One region of the Staphylococcus casei genome, then DNA from elsewhere that is predicted to be linked to it. Evidence: predicted binding sites of a transcription regulator. Region 1 holds the regulator's gene; the other holds the start of a gene.
What was found. The regulator LexA, encoded in region 1, represses DNA repair genes until DNA is damaged. The targets are predictions, from matches to a motif close to CGAACATATGTTCG.

Region 1 (9,301 bases):
CCTAGTGATGATGCCATTTCAATAGCAACTCGTTTGGTAATTGATGATGGCATTACTGATTCTTTATACTCATCAGATTGTTGATCAAATGCATTCCAGTTAGGCATTGAAACAACGCGCACACCTTTACCTTGAGCTTCTAAATCTTTAGCAGCTTCAACAGCTAAGTTAACTTCTGAACCAGTAGCTAATAATAGGAATTCAGGCGCTTGATCTGATTCGAACACTACATAAGCACCTTTACGTACGCCTTCTTCAACTGTTTCTTTTGGAAGATCCATAGTTGTAAGATTTTGACGCGTTAGTACTAATGAAGTTGGTGTATTTTCTGATTCTAATGCTACTTCCCAAGCTACACGCGTTTCGTTACCATCTGCTGGACGAATCACATTCATGTTTGGAATCGCACGTAAACCAGCTAATTGTTCTACTGGTTCATGTGTAGGACCATCTTCACCAACAGCAATTGAATCATGCGTAAAGATGAACGTTGAATTTAAGCCCATAATTGCTGATAAACGTAATGCTGGTTTTAAGTAGTCACTGAATACGAAGAATGTTGCACCATATGGATGTAAACCACCGTGAGCAGCCATACCATTTACTGCAGCACCCATAGCAAATTCACGAACACCAAACCAAATATTTTTACCTTCTGGCGTATCTTTATCAAAGTCAGTTGCATCTTTAACATTTGATTTATTTGAACCAGCTAAGTCTGCTGAACCACCGAAGAATGAAGGTACAGATTTACTTAATGATTGAATAACTTCTCCAGAATCTGCACGTGTTGCACCACTATGTCCAGCTTCATATTCTGGAAGTACATCTTTGTAGTTGTCTGGTAATTTACCACTAATAGCTAATTTAAATTCTTCAGCTAATTCTGGATATTTATTGCTATATTCTTCAACAAGTTTGTTCCATGATGCTTCTTTTTCATTTGCACGTTTTAGCATGCTTTGTTGGAAAATTTCATAAACTTCTTCAGGCACATTAAAACGTTTTTCAGGGTCTAAACCATAGTTTTCGAAAGTTAATTTTCTTTCGTCTTCACCTAATGGCGCACCGTGTGCACCACTTGAATCTTGCTTGTTAGGCGCACCGTAACCAATAATTGTTTTAATTTCGATAATTGTTGGCACATCTTGTGTCTTAGCTTCTTCAATTGCTTTATCGATTGCATCGATATCATTGCCTTCTTTGACAAAAATATGTTTCCAACCATAAGCTTCGAAACGACCTTTAATATCTTCAGAAAATGCTTTGTTTAAATCACCATCTAAAGAAATGTCATTTGAATCATATAAAACAATAAGTTTATCTAATTGGCTATGACCTGCTAAAGATGCTGCTTCATGGGAAATACCTTCCATTAAATCACCATCTGATGCAAGTACATATGTGTAATGATCCACTACTTGTGCATCATCTTTATTAAATTTACCTGCTAGATGTTTTTCAGCCATTGCCATACCAACTGACATAGCAAACCCTTGTCCAAGAGGACCAGTAGTTACTTCAACACCATCAGTGTGTTTAAACTCAGGATGTCCAGGCGTTTTTGAATCCCATTGTCTAAATTGTTTAAGTTCTTCTAATTCTAAACTACCTGAAACATGTAAAAGGCTATACAATAACGCTGATCCATGACCCGCAGATAATACAAAACGATCTCTATCAAAGAAATCTTTTGATTGGGGGTTAAAATTTAAATGACGAGTCCATAAAGTGTATGCCATAGGAGCTGCACCCATAGGTAGGCCAGGGTGACCTGAGTTTGCTTGTTCAACAGCGTCAATACTTAAAGCTCTTATCGTATCTACCGCTAATTGATCTTTTTCTTTATTCATCTAAATGACTTCCTTTCTTCTAGCTAGTTTCATAATCATTATACATGATTTTTCATCTATTTAACAAAAAAATGAGTTAATTTTTTTCTTCCTCATCTTTAGAATCTAATATTTTTTTTACTTTATCTGGTGTTACATCATTACCTTCTGGATCAATCACTCTTGTACTTTCAATTTGCTGTTTAAATTTTTTTCTAAACGAATCTAAATATGTTTTGCGTAATTTAGATTGTTCTTTAGCTTCATTCTCAGTTAAGCCAACTTCCTTTTTCTTTTTAGCGAGTTCATTAATACGTTCTATATCAACGCCATCCATCTTTGCCATAAGAAACCTCCGTATTTCATTAATATAGAAAAATATAACAAAAAAGTGAACGAAACTAAATAGTTTCGCTCACTTTCCTCCCATTTGCTAATTCAAAATTATCTTATCTCTGTAAATAACTTTAACGACTTTATTGATGCGCTGCTGCAATTAATGCTTGTTCTATGTGTTCGCTTTTTCCTTCTGAAGTTGGTTGATTTCGTTCGTGTTTCGCTGTATCTTGTGTAATTTGATGGTCCGTCATTTCGTACGTTTGTTCTGATTTAGCATTGTTGTCAGCACTTATAATAAATAAAGCACATAATATCATAGTAACAACAAGTACCGTTATATATGGTTTCACTTCTGATTTATACATTTTCAACATTTAATAACACTCCTAGAACGTTTGTTTGTATTACCAATTTAACAGAACACTTGTTCTAAGTCAACACCAAAACGAACAAACGTTTGTAAAATGTATATGTGCGTGCTATAATAAATACAAATCAATCTAGGGAGTGCCTATTATGAGAGAATTAACTAAGCGACAAAATGAAATTTTTGAATATATAAAGCAAACAGTTCAATTAAAAGGCTACCCACCAAGTGTCCGTGAAATTGGTGAGGCTGTCGGTTTGGCGTCAAGCTCAACTGTACATGGCCATTTATCAAGATTAGAAGAAAAAGGTTATATAAGAAGAGACCCTACTAAACCACGCGCTATTGAGATTGTAACCGAACAAGTAGGTGAAGCAGTTAATATGGAAGAAACTATCCATGTTCCTGTAATCGGTAAAGTTACAGCTGGCGTTCCAATTACAGCTGTAGAAAATGTCGAAGAATATTTCCCTTTACCCGAACACTTTACTTCAACACATAACAGTGATATTTTCATCCTTAATGTTGTTGGCGATAGTATGATCGAAGCAGGTATATTAGACGGTGATAAGGTCATAGTTAGAAGTCAGACAATCGCTGAAAATGGCGATATTATTGTAGCTATGACTGAAGATAATGAAGCTACAGTAAAACGATTCTATAAAGAAAAAGCACATTATCGTTTACAACCTGAAAATAGCACTATGGACCCTATCTATTTAGATCATGTTACTGTACTAGGTAAAGTCGTAGGTTTATTCCGAGAAATGTAAAGTCATATCATACAGTTCTAATGGTACTCTCACAAAAATAAGAGGTTGAGCGCATGCGCTCAACCTCTTATTTTTCGTCTTTCTTCTCTAAAACTTCTTTTACTTTTTCAAGTATATCTTCTGTTTTATCTTTTTTATTTGTTGTCATAACTTATTCATCCTCACAAATTAAAGATACCCTTTTACAACACAATCAAACATTATCCTGTGTAATTTTCAGTCCAATATGGTTGTCTTTCTTCATTAAAATCAACACCTACGCCGAGCGTTTTAAAAGATTGTTTGAGTATATTTTTTCTATGACCTAATGAATTCATTAAACCTTGATGTGCATATATACTACTTGTTTGACCGTAAGCTAAATTTTCTCCAGCGGCATTAAAATCATGGCCGTCCGCTTCTAACCTATCAAACGGTGAATCCCCGGATAAATTATTATGATCAAAATAGTTATTTTCAGCCATATCTTCACTATGCGCTCTAGCAGTATCAGAAATACTCGATGAATAATTTAATGTGGCTAAGTCATGTTGAATCCTTTCAGCATTGACCAAATCAAAGTTTTGCAGTTCAAAGCTTTGAGCTAATCCTTCTGAAGGCGCACCATATTGTTGTTGTAAACGGCTCTCCATATTATCGCTAACTTGTAAAAGAGCAGTTAAGTTATTGTTCTCATGCTTATCATAAAAAGCTGTTGTATAAATTTGATCATCATGAAAATTATCATATTCATCATCTTTTACATCGAATCTAACATGTCCTTTTTGCTTTTCAGTAATAGGTTTACCTAGTCTATCCCTGACTGTTTCTTTAGGTGTGCCGTATTTAATTTTAGATTGTGATGAAATGACATTTTGATTACTATACAATGCATGCACTTTATTATCAATATAACTGACCATTACAAATGCTTTATAATCGCCTGAATAATAAGTATGCCAATTTGTACCATACTCATTAGATGTAACACGTTGGGCATCACCCAACTTCTGCTCCACCGTTTGCTTGGTCATATTCATTTGAATATTATTGATTGCAAACTCTTGTTTGCTAGGAACTTTCAGTGCCTGGTCAGAGGTAGAATTGTCCGAAGTCCAACTATTCACTTTAGTTTTAACTTGTTGTTGTAATGCTTCCATTGGGGCTGTCTCTTTTACAGGAACTACCAACACGATTACTAGAATAACAACGATATATAATAAAAATTTTCTAATGTGTCACACCTACTATTAAATTAGTCTCTATCTCCATTAAAAATAGAGTTTTTCACGACTACATAATCCACTTTTCTCAAGGAATTTAAATCTTTGCCACCTGCATATGAAATAGAACTTTGTAAATCTTGCTGCATTTCCACTAAAGTATCAGATAATGAACCTTTGTGTTCAACAAACATTTTTTTACCTTCAACATTTTTATGTTCACCTTTTTGGAACTCAGATGCACTACCAAAGTATTCTTTATATAATTTACCATCTAACTCTACAGTTTCACCTGGTGATTCTTCATGTGCTGCAAACAATGAGCCAACCATTACCATTGAAGCACCGAATCTAATGGATTTCGCAATATCACCATGTGTTCTAATTCCACCATCGGCGATAATAGGCTTACGTGCTGCTTTACTACAATGGTTCAAAGCTGCTAATTGCCAACCGCCTGTACCAAAACCAGTTTTAATCTTAGTGATACAAACGCGACCTGGTCCAATACCTACTTTAGTAGCATCTGCACCAGCGTTTTCAAGTTCACGCACACCTTCAGGCGTACCAACATTACCAGCAATAACAAACACTTCTGGAATAAAACGTTTAATATGCTTAATCATATTAATAACCGAATCAGAGTGCCCATGTGCAATATCAATTGTAATATAGTCAGGAATAACTTTTTCAGCAGCTAATTTTTCAACAAAATCAAATTCACGTGCTTTAACACCCACTGAAATAGATGCAAAATATCCTTTTTCTTGCATACGCTTTGTGAACGGAATGCGTGCTTCTTCATCAAATCTGTGCATAATATAGAAATAATTGTTTGCTGCAAACCATTCAGCCAACGTTTCGTTCATAACTGTTTGCATGTTGGCAGGAACTACAGGCAAATTAAAACTTCTTGGCCCAAATTGAACAGTTGTGTCACATTCAGAGCGACTATCAACAATACATTTGTTTGGTATAAGTTGGATATCCTCGTAATCAAATATTTTCATAGTTAAACAAACCCCTAACATTTTTAATAATACAATCGTTTAATGGTAAGATTTTCATGATGATTTCCTTTGTTCTAAATGAAATTATATCTAACTTTAGTACAATTTCCGAACAATAACTTTTTCCACTCATCTTCACCATTAGATAATATACATTGTTTTATCGTAAATGTAAATGGACTATAGTCGTAAATTACCAACTAGATTTTTTAACTCCTGGAATTTGCCCTTTATGTGCATACTCTCTAAATGCAATACGTGACATTTCAAATTTGCGATAAACCCCTCTAGGTCTACCTGTCACTTTACAGCGTCTAGTTAGCCGCGTAGGTGAAGAATCTCTTGGTAACTTGCTCAATGCTTCATAGTCACCTTTAGCCTTTAATTCTTCACGTAACTCACGATATTGATTAACTAAACGTTCCCTTTTTTGTTCTTTTGCTATTTTGGATTTTTTCGCCATTAACTTTCAACCTCTCTTTTATAAAACGTAATCATTACGTTTTGTATAATAACACACTTTTTCACTTTAGCAAATAATTAAATTGTTAATCCTCGTTCTATATTCTGTAAGCGGCTGCTTTTACTTACAAATCTATATCCCAATATCTTTGATCTTTGATGCTCAATAAGTACGCTTAAATGTAATTTTCTATGACTAGACCTTATATATTTTGAGGATTTAACCATTTAATCGAAATACACAATTGATATTTACTTATAATTATGATAAAATTTTAAAACGTAACAATTCCTATTAAGAAAGAGGTGTCGACTTTGCGCGTTAACATTACATTAGCTTGTACAGAATGTGGCGATCGTAATTATATTTCTAAAAAGAACAAACGTAATAACCCAGAACGTATCGAACTTAAAAAGTTCTGTCCTAGATTAAATAAATATACATTACATCGTGAAACAAAATAGGGTTCTGTCCTTATTAGCTTTTTTAAATACGACAGATTTACTTTCAAACCTGAAACGAGCGCATATTGCAGCTTATTTCAGGTTTATTTTTGTCGTTAAATTCAACTTTTAGTATGCTCAGTTCTTCTATTTAAATATATATTTGTTGAGGTAACTATTTTTAAATAGCAAAAGTTTATAAAATATTACCAATCTATATTTCATAGTACCCCTACTTTATATCGTCTATATCTACACCATCGATCATAGTGTTTTACTTTTACCTAAATAAAAAAAGAGCATCGCATTTACGACACTCTTTAGCACAGCTAATGATGAGTTAGATTACTAATGGCAACTAATCTTTAATTTCTAAATCTACATCATTAATATCAATACCTAATGCTTTGGCTACACCTTTACCATATTCAGAATCCGCTTTGAAGCAATGACGAATATGACGATGTTGTACTTCTAATGTTGTACCTTGCATTTCATTAGCTGTATTTACAAAAATACGCTCTTGTTGCTCCTTAGATTGTAATCTAAAGAGACGCCCTGGTTGTTCGAAATAATTATCATCATCTTCTCTATAATTATACTCATACGCTTCGCCTTCAACTGGTAAACCAGGTTTTTTAAATTCAGGTTGATCTTCAAATGAACCATCACTGTTTGGATAGTAATGTGTACCTCCACCTTGGTTATTATCTAAGATACGCATTTGACCATCTCTACTAAATGGACAAATATTTTCAACACCTACGCCTTTAGGTTGGTTAACTGGTATTTGCCAATGATTTACGCCAAGTCTGTAACGTTGTGCATCACCATATGAGAATAAACGACCTTGCAACATTTTATCAGGTGAAAAATCAATTCCCGGAACTATATTTGTCGGTGCAAAAGCAGCTTGTTCGACATCTTGGAAGTAGTTATCTGGATTACGGTTAAGTTCAAATTCTCCTACTTCAATTAATGGATAGTCGCCTTTGTACCAAACTTTTGTTAAATCGAATGGATTATCTTTATGCTTTCTTGCTTGTTCTTCCGTCATAACTTGTATATACATTTTCCATTTTGGGAAATCTTTATTTTCAATCGCTTCAAATAAATCACGTTGCGAAGACTCTCTGTCATTAGCAATCGTTTGAGCTGCTTCATCAGGCTGTAAATTTTCAATACCTTGTTGCGTTCTGTGATGGAATTTCACCCAAACACGTTCTCCTTTATCATTATATAAAGAGTAAGTATGAGAACCAAAACCGTGCATATTTCTAAATCCTTTTGGAATACCTCGATCTGACATCAAAATAGTGACTTGATGCAACGCTTCTGGTAGAGAGGTCCAGAAATCCCAATTGTTTTGTGCACTGCGCATATTTGTTCTAGGGTCACGTTTCACTGCATGATTTAAACTCGCAAACAATTTAGGATCTCTAAAGAAGAATACTGGTGTATTGTTACCTACTAAATCCCAATTCCCTTGGTCAGTGTAAAACTTCAATGCAAACCCACGAATATCACGCTCAGCATCCGCGGCGCCTCTTTCACCTGCTACAGTAGAAAAACGTGCAAACATTTCAGTCTGCTTTCCAACCTCTGAAAAAATACTTGCAGATGTGTACTGAGTAATATCATTTGTGACTGTAAATGTCCCAAATGCACCAGAACCTTTTGCATGCATACGTCGCTCTGGAATTACCTCCCTATCAAAATGAGCCATCTGTTCTAAAAAGTACCAATCTTGCATCACCATAGGTCCTCTAGGGCCTGCAGTCATACTATTTTCTCTATCAGAAACTGGCGCACCAAAAAGACTAGTCAATCTTCTATTATTGCTCATAATGTTTCCCCCTAAAATTAATTCTAGATAATAATGATTATTATCTAGAATTAATTTTAATGTATACCGCACTTAAAAGCAACAAACTAACATGTAAACTCACAATAATTTTCCGAAAATTTAAAATATTGATGATTTTAGTAACATAAAAAGCATTGATTGTAGTAACTAAAAGCATTAAAATGGAGTGTATATAAAATTTAATAAATTATAGGAGACAAATTATGGCGCAAAATAACATGAAACGTGGTCTAAACTCGCGACATATTTCAATGATAGCTATTGGTGGTGCAATTGGGACTGGACTATTTGTAGCGACAGGAAGCGTAATCTCTCAAGCAGGCCCTGGTGGTGCAATATTAGCTTACTTGATTATCGGAGTGATGTTATATTTTTTAATGTCATCCATTGGGGAATTAGCTACATTTTATCCAGTATCGGGATCCTTCAGCTCATATTCAACTCGATTCGTAGATAGTTCTTTAGGGTTTACAATGGGATGGCTATATTGGGTCATGTGGGTATTGGTCACAAGTGTTGATATCATCATTGCATCTAGTGTACTGAATTACTGGGAAGTGTTTAGTTTCTTTAGTCCCGTAACTTGGAGTATGCTCTTTTTATGTTTACTCTTGTTACTGAATATTTTTTCAGTTAAGGCTTTTGGTGAAACTGAATTTTGGTTATCACTTATCAAAGTCATAACTATAATTATATTTATTGTTATTGGTATTTTAACAATAGTAGGTATCTTAGGTGGAAAAACGTATGGTTTTGACCATTTCACTACTGGACAAGCCCCCTTTGTTGGCGGCATTTCTGGCTTTTTAGGTGTATTATTAATTGCAGGGTTTTCTGTTGGTGGCACTGAAGTTGTTGCAGTAACAGCCGGTGAATCTTCGAACCCTCATCAATCAATGCCTAAAGCTATTAAACAGGTGTTTTGGAGAATATTATTATTTTATGTGTTATCAATTGCAGTTATTTCAGCAATTATACCTTATACTGATCCACTACTATTAAATA
Region 2 (9,301 bases), 520 kb from region 1:
TAGCAATATGTGTATATTTTAAGTGTATAATATAAATATATAGAAATATGAAAATTTCTGATGAGTAATGATGGATGATTACAAGTTAAACAAGCGAAACGAGAGTTTAAAGAGTAAAGTGAATAAATGTAAATTTCAGCTTATAAATGATATCATAAGATGTTGTAAGCTAAGAGTTATTAAGCTAAAGGAGCGAACAGAATGGGTTTTTTATCAAAAATTGCAGATGGCAATAAAAAAGAAATAAAGCGCCTTGGTAAATTAGCCGACAAAGTCCTAGCGTTAGAAGAGGATATGTCGATATTAACTGATGAAGAGATTAGAGAAAAAACAAAAGCATTTCAAGCTAAATTACGTGAAGAAGAAGATGTGAAAAAGCAAAATAAAATGCTTGATGATATTTTACCAGAAGCGTTTGCTATAGTGAGAGAAGGTTCAAAACGTGTATTTAATATGATCCCTTATAAAGTACAAGTTATGGGTGGTATTGCAATCCATAATGGCGATATCTCTGAAATGAGAACGGGTGAAGGTAAAACATTGACTGCGACGATGCCAACTTATTTAAATGCATTAACAGGTCGTGGCGTTCATGTAATCACAGTAAATGAGTACTTAGCAAGTAGCCAAAGTGAAGAAATGGCAGAACTCTATGAATTCCTTGGGTTATCTGTGGGACTAAACTTAAACAGCAAGAGTACCAACGAAAAAAGAGAAGCTTATGCAAGCGATATTACGTATAGTACAAACAATGAGTTAGGTTTTGATTACTTGCGTGATAACATGGTTAACTATGCGGAAGAACGTGTAATGAGACCACTTCACTACGCTATTATTGATGAGGTCGATTCTATTTTAATCGATGAAGCCCGTACCCCATTAATCATTTCAGGTGAAGCAGAAAAATCAACGTCTCTATACACTCAAGCAAACGTTTTTGCTAAAATGTTAAAAAATGAAGACGACTATAATTTTGATGAAAAAACGAAAGCCGTACAATTAACAGAACAAGGTACGGACAAAGCAGAGCGCATGTTTAAAATTGACAATTTATATGATGTTAAAAATGTTGATATTATTAGTCATATTAATACCGCTTTGCGTGCACACGTAACACTTCAAAAAGATGTTGATTATATGGTGAATGCCGGCGAAGTGTTAATTGTAGACCAATTTACCGGACGTACTATGCCTGGTCGTCGTTTTTCTGAAGGTTTACACCAAGCTATTGAAGCTAAAGAAGGTGTGAAGATTCAAAATGAATCTAAAACAATGGCTTCAATTACATTCCAAAACTATTTCAGAATGTACAATAAATTATCAGGGATGACAGGAACAGCCAAGACGGAAGAGGAAGAGTTTAGAAATATATATAATATGACGGTAACTCAAATACCTACGAACAAACCTGTTCAACGTATTGATAAACCAGATTTGATATATATTAGCCAAAAAGGTAAGTTTGATGCGGTTGTAGCAGACGTCATTGAGAAACATAAGTTAGGTCAGCCAGTGTTATTAGGAACAGTGGCAGTTGAAACGAGTGAATATATTTCAAATTTATTGAAGAAAAATGGTGTTCGTCATGATGTGTTAAATGCTAAAAATCATGAGCGTGAAGCGGAAATAGTAGCCGGCGCGGGCCAACGTGGGGCAGTTACGATTGCTACGAACATGGCAGGTCGTGGTACTGATATTAAACTTGGCGAGGGCGTAGAAGAAATTGGTGGTCTAGCTGTTATTGGTACAGAGCGGCACGAGTCTCGTCGTATTGATGACCAATTACGTGGTCGTTCAGGTCGTCAAGGTGATAGAGGGGATAGTCGTTTCTATTTATCATTACAAGATGAATTGATGGTTCGTTTTGGTTCTGAACGCTTACAAAGTATGATGAACCGTTTAGGTATGGATGACTCTACACCAATAGAATCCAAAATGGTTTCCCGCGCCGTTGAATCTGCGCAAAAACGTGTTGAAGGTAATAACTTTGATGCACGTAAACGTGTTCTAGAATATGATGATGTATTACGTAAACAACGTGAAATTATATATACTGAACGTAATAGAATTATTGATAGTGATGCAAGTGGTGAATTGGTGAATGCAATGCTCCGTTCAACGCTTGAAAGAAGTGTACACTATCACGTGAATGATGAAGATGATGAGCCAGATTATGAACCATTTATTAATTATGTTGATGACGTGTTCTTAAACGAAGGCGATTTAAAAGAAGAAGAAATTAAAGGTAAAGACAAAGAAGATATCTTTGATGTGGTTTGGTCTAAAGTTGAAGTAGGCTTAAAAGATCAAAAAGAAAAAATCGGCAGCCAATTTGATGAGTTTGAGCGTATGATTTTACTGCGTTCAATAGATAATCATTGGACTGATCACATTGATACAATGGACCAGTTACGTCAAGGTATACACCTACGTTCATACGGTCAACAAAATCCACTGCGTGATTATCAAAATGAAGGACATCAACTTTTTGATACGATGATGGAGAATATCGAAGAAGATGTCAGTAAGTTTATCTTGAAATCTGTCGTTTCTGTGGAAGATGATTTAGAAAGAGATAAAACAACAAACTTTGGTAACGCAGAACATGTATCTGCAGATGGCGACGATTCTAAAGAGCATACAAAATCAGAGCCTTTTGTTAAAGATGAACATATAGGTAGAAATGATCCTTGTCCATGTGGTAGTGGGAAAAAATATAAAAATTGTCACGGTGCATAATGGATCAGTGATGCTTATTTAAAACTGGAAGACTTGATGGTAATGCTATCAACTTCCAGTTTTATTTGATTTGAAGTGAAATTAACTTATATGTAACTTCAAAACGTTGTGAGACGAATAAAGTTGGAATTAATATAAAACTTTTGTAGAATAGTTATATTGAATAAAATGATTTTGGAGTTTAATAAAATTTATCATTCGTACAATAACAGGAGAGATGTGTAATGGAATTATCAGAAATTAAACGTAATATAGATACCTATAAAGAAAAATTAGAACAGCTTAGGGGGTCTCTTTGACTTAGAAGAAAAAGAGACAAATATCCAAGAATATGAAGAAAAGATGACCGATCCTACTTTTTGGGATGATCAAAATGAGGCTCAAGCAGTCATCGATAAAAATAATGCATTAAAATCCATAGTAAATGCTTATCGTGGTTTAGAATCTGAAATTGATGATATGGACACGACAAGAGAGCTATTACTTGAAGAAGATGATGCGCGCATGAAGCATGATTTAGAGCAAAACGTCATGGATTTCAAAACAAGTATAGATCAATTTGAATTACAATTATTACTTGATGGTCCTTATGATGCAAATGGTGCAATTATGGAGCTTCACCCAGGCGCTGGTGGTACAGAGTCTCAAGATTGGACGAACATGTTGTTAAGAATGTACCAACGTTACTGTGAACAAAAAGGCTTCAAAGTAGAAATTGCCGATTATTTACCTGGAGATGAAGCAGGCGTTAAGAGTGTTACTTTAGTGATAAAGGGACATAATGCTTATGGTTACTTAAAAGCAGAAAAAGGCGTTCATCGCCTAGTACGTATATCACCATTTGATTCGTCTGGCAGAAGACATACATCATTTGCATCGTGTGATGTTATACCAGAATTTAATAATACGGAAATTGAAATTGACATCAACCCTGATGATATTACTGTTGATACGTTTAGAGCATCAGGTGCAGGTGGACAACATATTAACAAAACAGAATCCGCAATTCGAATTACTCACCATCCTTCTGGTATAGTAGTCAATAACCAAAATGAACGGTCTCAAATCAAAAATAGAGAAGCTGCTATGAAAACATTGAAATCCAAATTGTACCAATTGAAAATTGAGGAACAAGAGCAGGAAATGGCAGAAATTCGTGGTGAACAAAAAGAAATTGGTTGGGGAAGTCAGATTAGATCATATGTTTTTCACCCTTATGCTATGGTCAAAGATCACAGAACAAATGAAGAAACAGGTAAAGTTGATGCCGTTATGGATGGAGACATAGGGCCCTTTATAGAATCTTATTTGCGTAGCCAAATGGATCACTCTGAAAATTAAAGAAAACTAACAAACTGAGTATACATACAAACGTGTGGTGCTCAGTTTGTTTGTTGAATAAAGAGAAATTTAAATAAATGTAATTTTCAAATAATTTTATTACATACCTTAAACTGAGTAATGGTAAATAGTAAGGTTAAATATTGTCATATCAATGCTTATGCCGCTTTGTTAATGTTATAAAATAAAAAGTTTAACATATAAAATAACAGTTATATTACATCAAGGTAACATGAGAAAAAGGTATAATGTTTTGTGCTATATTAATGGTGGATGAAATTAATATAGCAAAGGATTGAGACATCATGAAGAAGGGAATAGCATTTTCTGTAACTTCGACAGCATTATTTTTGGGAATTAATGGTATCGCATCAGCGGATCAAGTACATATAGTAAAAGAAGATACTAATTTATCTGATATAGCACAAACTTTCGCGACAACGACAAGCGAAATTAAAGCATTAAATCAATTATCAGACAAATATGATGTGAGCGTAGGTGAGCAGTTAATCTTACCAGATAGTGATATAGTAGAAGTGAAACATGGGGATACAATACAAAGTATAGCGTTAAAGTACAATATCACCATGGATCAGTTGTATCAACTAAATCCGAACTTAGGAGAAATGATATATCCAGGGGAACTATTAGCAGTGTCAGAAAAAGGATCGGCACATTTAAATAATCAACAACAAACATATTTTAATGAAATACATCAAACATATACTCAAGATACAAGTGGTAGTAGCCGTGTGGATAATTTATCGCTTAATTCAAATACATCTGTGACTTCAAACCGCGCAATACCGGTAGCACAAAATGAATGGACGCATACCCCAGATTTAAAAGTAACGAAACAAAGCGTAACTTCACACGCAGATTATTTAACAGCAAAGCCAAATAATAACGAAGTATCAGTGGCTTCAAATGGACGTAATTATTATGATCGTGGACAATGTACGTTCTATGCGTTCGATCGTCGTCAACAACTAGGTAAATCAGTTGGGAATTTATGGGGCAACGCAAATAATTGGGCAGCTGCCGCAAGTCAAAATGGCTATCGTGTAAACCATACACCGGAAGTAGGGGCCATTATTCAAAGTAATGCAGGTCAATACGGCCATGTAGGTGTTGTAGAACGTAAAAATGCAGACGGCTCTATTTTAGTATCAGAAATGAATTGGCAAGGCCTAGGACAAAAGTCATATAGAACAATTCATAATACGTATCAATATAATTACATTCACTAATGATTGATTATAATCAATTGTAATGATTACAGTAACGTGGCAATACGAGGCGCTACAAGTCTTGCCATGATGTGTATTTATACATCAATAGACATTCAATAATACAACAACCACTCCAATAACATATAGGAGTGGTTGTTGTATTATTAGGAAACAAAAGTAATCGACACATTAAGTTATCTCTATCATAAAAATAATTATCTATCTTCAGTTATATTGATAAGACATTTTGATTGTTGAATGATATTATAAAAACAAGTATAATCAATCATTAAATAAACTAGGAGGCGATGTCATGGGAGTACATCAATATTTTAAACGCTTATCTGATTTAGAAAAATTAATTAGATTACCGGGACAATTTAAATACTTTGAACATAATGTCGCTGCGCATTCATTTAAAGTTGCCAAAATCGCACAATATTTGGGAACAGTAGAGGAATACCATGGCAATGAAGTTGATTGGAAGAGTTTGTATGAAAAAGCTTTGAACCATGATTTTGCAGAAATTTTTACTGGAGATATTAAAACGCCAGTGAAGTATGCAAGTGGTGAATTAAAAAAATTATTCTCGCAAGTTGAAGAAGAAATGGTAGATCACTTTATAAATGAAGAAATTCCAGAACCTTATCAAGATATTTATCGTAAAAGGCTTCAAGAAGGCAAAGACGATTCACTAGAAGGCCAGATACTATCGGTCGCTGATAAAATAGATTTATTATATGAAACATTTGGAGAAATACAAAAACGTAATCCAGAACCGTTATTTTTTGAAATATATGAAATGTCTTTAGAGACAATCATGCAATTTGATCATCTTAGTTCAGTACAAGATTTTATCGACAATATTATTCCAGAAATGTTAACAGAGAAATTTATACCAAGAAAAGAATTACGAGAAACGACGATGGCCATTCTAAACAATAGAAATGGGTGAAGTGAATGATTTGGTTTATGCTCGCAGCATTTTTTCCATGCATTCTCGTTGTATTATTCAGCGTATTAACTAGAAGCAAATGGGTAGGGTCAATTTTGGCATTTGTCATTGTTGGCGCCTCAATTGAAAAAGGATTTTTTCATAACGAATGGATCATTTTTATCGATGTTGTCTCATTATTAGCTGGTTACATTATCATTGACCAATTAAAATTACATAAAAAAGAAGATGACTGAACAATATATATTGAGCAACTCAATTGCTATAGTGAAGTGAAAATATTATAATAATATAGCTTAAATAATAAAAAAATAAAATTGACATAAGCAATTAAGGCAAACATGGTAACGTCACTATGTTTGTTTTTTCTTTATAGTAAGCTATGCTATGAATGCGAACAAATGTTTGCTTTTATAACTTAAAATCTGTTAAAATATATAACAAGATTAAGCATATGCAGATATTAAACATACAATTTTTCACATAGGGAATAGGCATATAAAGTATGTTCATAATAACTAGAAAATATATAGGAGGCGTGTGTCACTATGGAGCACTATCCATTTAAACTACAATCTGACTTTGAACCACAAGGTGATCAACCAGGAGCGATAAAAGAAATTGTTAAGGGTGTAAATGAAGGCAAGAGACACCAAACATTACTTGGGGCTACGGGTACAGGTAAAACATTTACAATGAGTAATGTCATTCAACAGGTAGGCAAACCTACGTTGATTATCGCACATAATAAAACATTAGCAGGACAATTATATAGTGAATTTAAAGAGTTTTTTCCGGAAAATAGAGTAGAATACTTTGTCAGTTATTATGATTATTATCAACCAGAAGCGTATGTACCATCTACAGATACATTTATAGAAAAAGATGCTTCAATTAATGATGAAATTGATCAATTACGCCACTCAGCTACAAGCGCACTTTTTGAACGGGATGATGTCATTATCATCGCAAGTGTTAGTTGCATCTATGGTTTAGGTAATCCGGAAGAATATCGCGATTTAGTTGTTAGTGTTCGAGTGGGTATGGAAATGGATAGAAGTGAGCTTTTAAGAAAACTTGTTGATGTTCAATACACAAGAAACGATATTGATTTTAGACGTGGGACGTTCCGCGTTAGAGGAGATGTAGTAGAAATCTTCCCAGCCTCTCGTGAAGAAATGTGTATTAGGGTAGAGTTTTTTGGTGATGAAATTGATCGCATACGAGAAGTCAATTATCTAACTGGAGAAGTATTAAGAGAACGTGACCACTTCGCTATCTTCCCAGCATCCCATTTCGTAACACGTGAAGAAAAAATGAAATCTGCCATTCAAAGAATTGAAACTGAATTAGAAGAGCGATTAACTGAATTACGCTCGGAGAATAAATTACTAGAAGCACAACGTTTAGAACAACGTACGAATTATGACTTGGAAATGATGAGAGAGATGGGTTTTTGTTCTGGTATTGAAAATTATTCAGTACATTTAACATTAAGACCTATGGGTTCTACACCGTATACACTCTTAGATTATTTTGGAGATGATTGGCTAGTGATGATTGATGAATCACATGTGACATTACCACAAATAAGGGGTATGTATAATGGTGACCGTGCACGTAAACAGGTGCTTGTCGATCATGGGTTCCGTCTACCAAGTGCTTTGGACAACAGACCCTTGCAATTTTCTGAGTTTGAAGATAAAACCAATCAACTTGTTTATGTATCTGCAACACCAGGACCGTATGAGTTAGAACATACAGATGAAATGGTTCAACAAATTATTCGCCCAACTGGATTATTAGATCCTAAGATTGATTTACGTCCAACTGAAAATCAAATTGATGATTTAATCAGTGAAATTTATGAACGCATAGAACGTAATGAACGTGTGTTAGTTACCACGTTGACTAAAAAAATGAGTGAAGATTTAACGACGTATTTAAAAGAAGCAGGAATTAAAGTAAACTACTTACACTCTGAAATTAAAACGTTAGAACGTATTGAAATCATTCGGGATTTGCGTATGGGTACATACGATGTCATCGTAGGGATTAATTTATTGCGAGAAGGTATTGATATTCCTGAAGTTTCGCTTGTAGTTATTCTCGACGCAGATAAAGAAGGTTTCTTACGTTCAGAACGGTCACTCGTGCAAACTATAGGACGCGCAGCACGTAATAGTGGTGGAGAAGTTATTATGTATGGAGATAAGGTTACTGACTCTATGCGCTTCGCTATGGACGAAACAGAACGACGCCGTTCGATTCAACAAGCATATAATGAAAAACATAACATTACGCCAACTACAATCAATAAAAAAATACACGATGTCATTAGTGCTACAGTTGATAATGATGAAACGAACGAACAACAACAAACTGAAGTACCTAAGAAAATGACGAAAAAAGAACGACAAAAAACAATTGCCAATATAGAAAAAGAAATGAAGCAAGCAGCTAAAGACTTAGATTTTGAAAAAGCTACAGAACTTAGAGATATGTTATTTGAATTAAAAGCAGAAGGGTGACAAATATGAAACAACCATCCATTGTAGTAAAAGGGGCACGTGCCCACAATTTAAAAGATGTAGATATAGAAATACCAAAAGATAAACTCATTGTTATGACAGGTCTATCGGGGTCGGGTAAATCCTCACTTGCCTTCGATACGATATATGCAGAGGGGCAACGCAGATACGTAGAATCTTTGAGTGCTTATGCACGACAGTTTTTAGGACAAATGGATAAACCTGATGTGGATACTATAGAAGGTTTATCTCCAGCAATATCTATTGATCAAAAGACGACGAGTAAGAATCCAAGATCAACCGTAGCGACAGTTACTGAAATATATGACTATATTCGTTTGCTTTATGCTCGTGTTGGAAAGCCATTCTGTCCCAATCATGGTATAGAAATAGAATCCCAAACCGTTCAGCAAATGGTAGATCGCGTCATGCAGCTTGAAGAACGTTCTAAGATTCAACTATTAGCGCCGGTGGTTTCACATAGAAAAGGATCACAAGAAAAA

Region 2: a site for LexA is predicted at 6,662-6,675, ahead of uvrB (excinuclease ABC subunit UvrB). Genes of this name have one in related genera too.

Annotation. Positions count from the first base shown of each region.
Region 1 covers NZ_CP125718.1:1,633,373-1,642,673, forward strand. The annotation lists gene tkt (transketolase) at 1-1,853, opposite strand, end outside; gene QMO72_RS07945 (DUF896 domain-containing protein) at 1,930-2,178, opposite strand; gene sosA (DNA damage-induced cell division inhibitor SosA) at 2,309-2,545, opposite strand; gene lexA (transcriptional repressor LexA) at 2,688-3,311, shown strand; gene QMO72_RS07960 (CAP domain-containing protein) at 3,512-4,450, opposite strand; gene guaC (GMP reductase) at 4,546-5,523, opposite strand; gene rpsN (30S ribosomal protein S14) at 5,717-5,986, opposite strand; gene rpmG (50S ribosomal protein L33) at 6,301-6,450, shown strand; gene QMO72_RS07980 (catalase) at 6,788-8,275, opposite strand; gene QMO72_RS07985 (amino acid permease) at 8,500-9,301, shown strand, end outside.
Region 2 covers NZ_CP125718.1:2,155,275-2,164,575, reverse strand. The annotation lists gene secA (preprotein translocase subunit SecA) at 202-2,739, shown strand; one part of gene prfB (peptide chain release factor 2) at 2,964-3,035, shown strand; one part of gene prfB (peptide chain release factor 2) at 3,037-4,080, shown strand; gene QMO72_RS10530 (CHAP domain-containing protein) at 4,386-5,330, shown strand; gene QMO72_RS10525 (YfbR-like 5'-deoxynucleotidase) at 5,626-6,267, shown strand; gene QMO72_RS10520 (CsbA family protein) at 6,273-6,503, shown strand; gene uvrB (excinuclease ABC subunit UvrB) at 6,816-8,798, shown strand; gene uvrA (excinuclease ABC subunit UvrA) at 8,804-9,301, shown strand, end outside.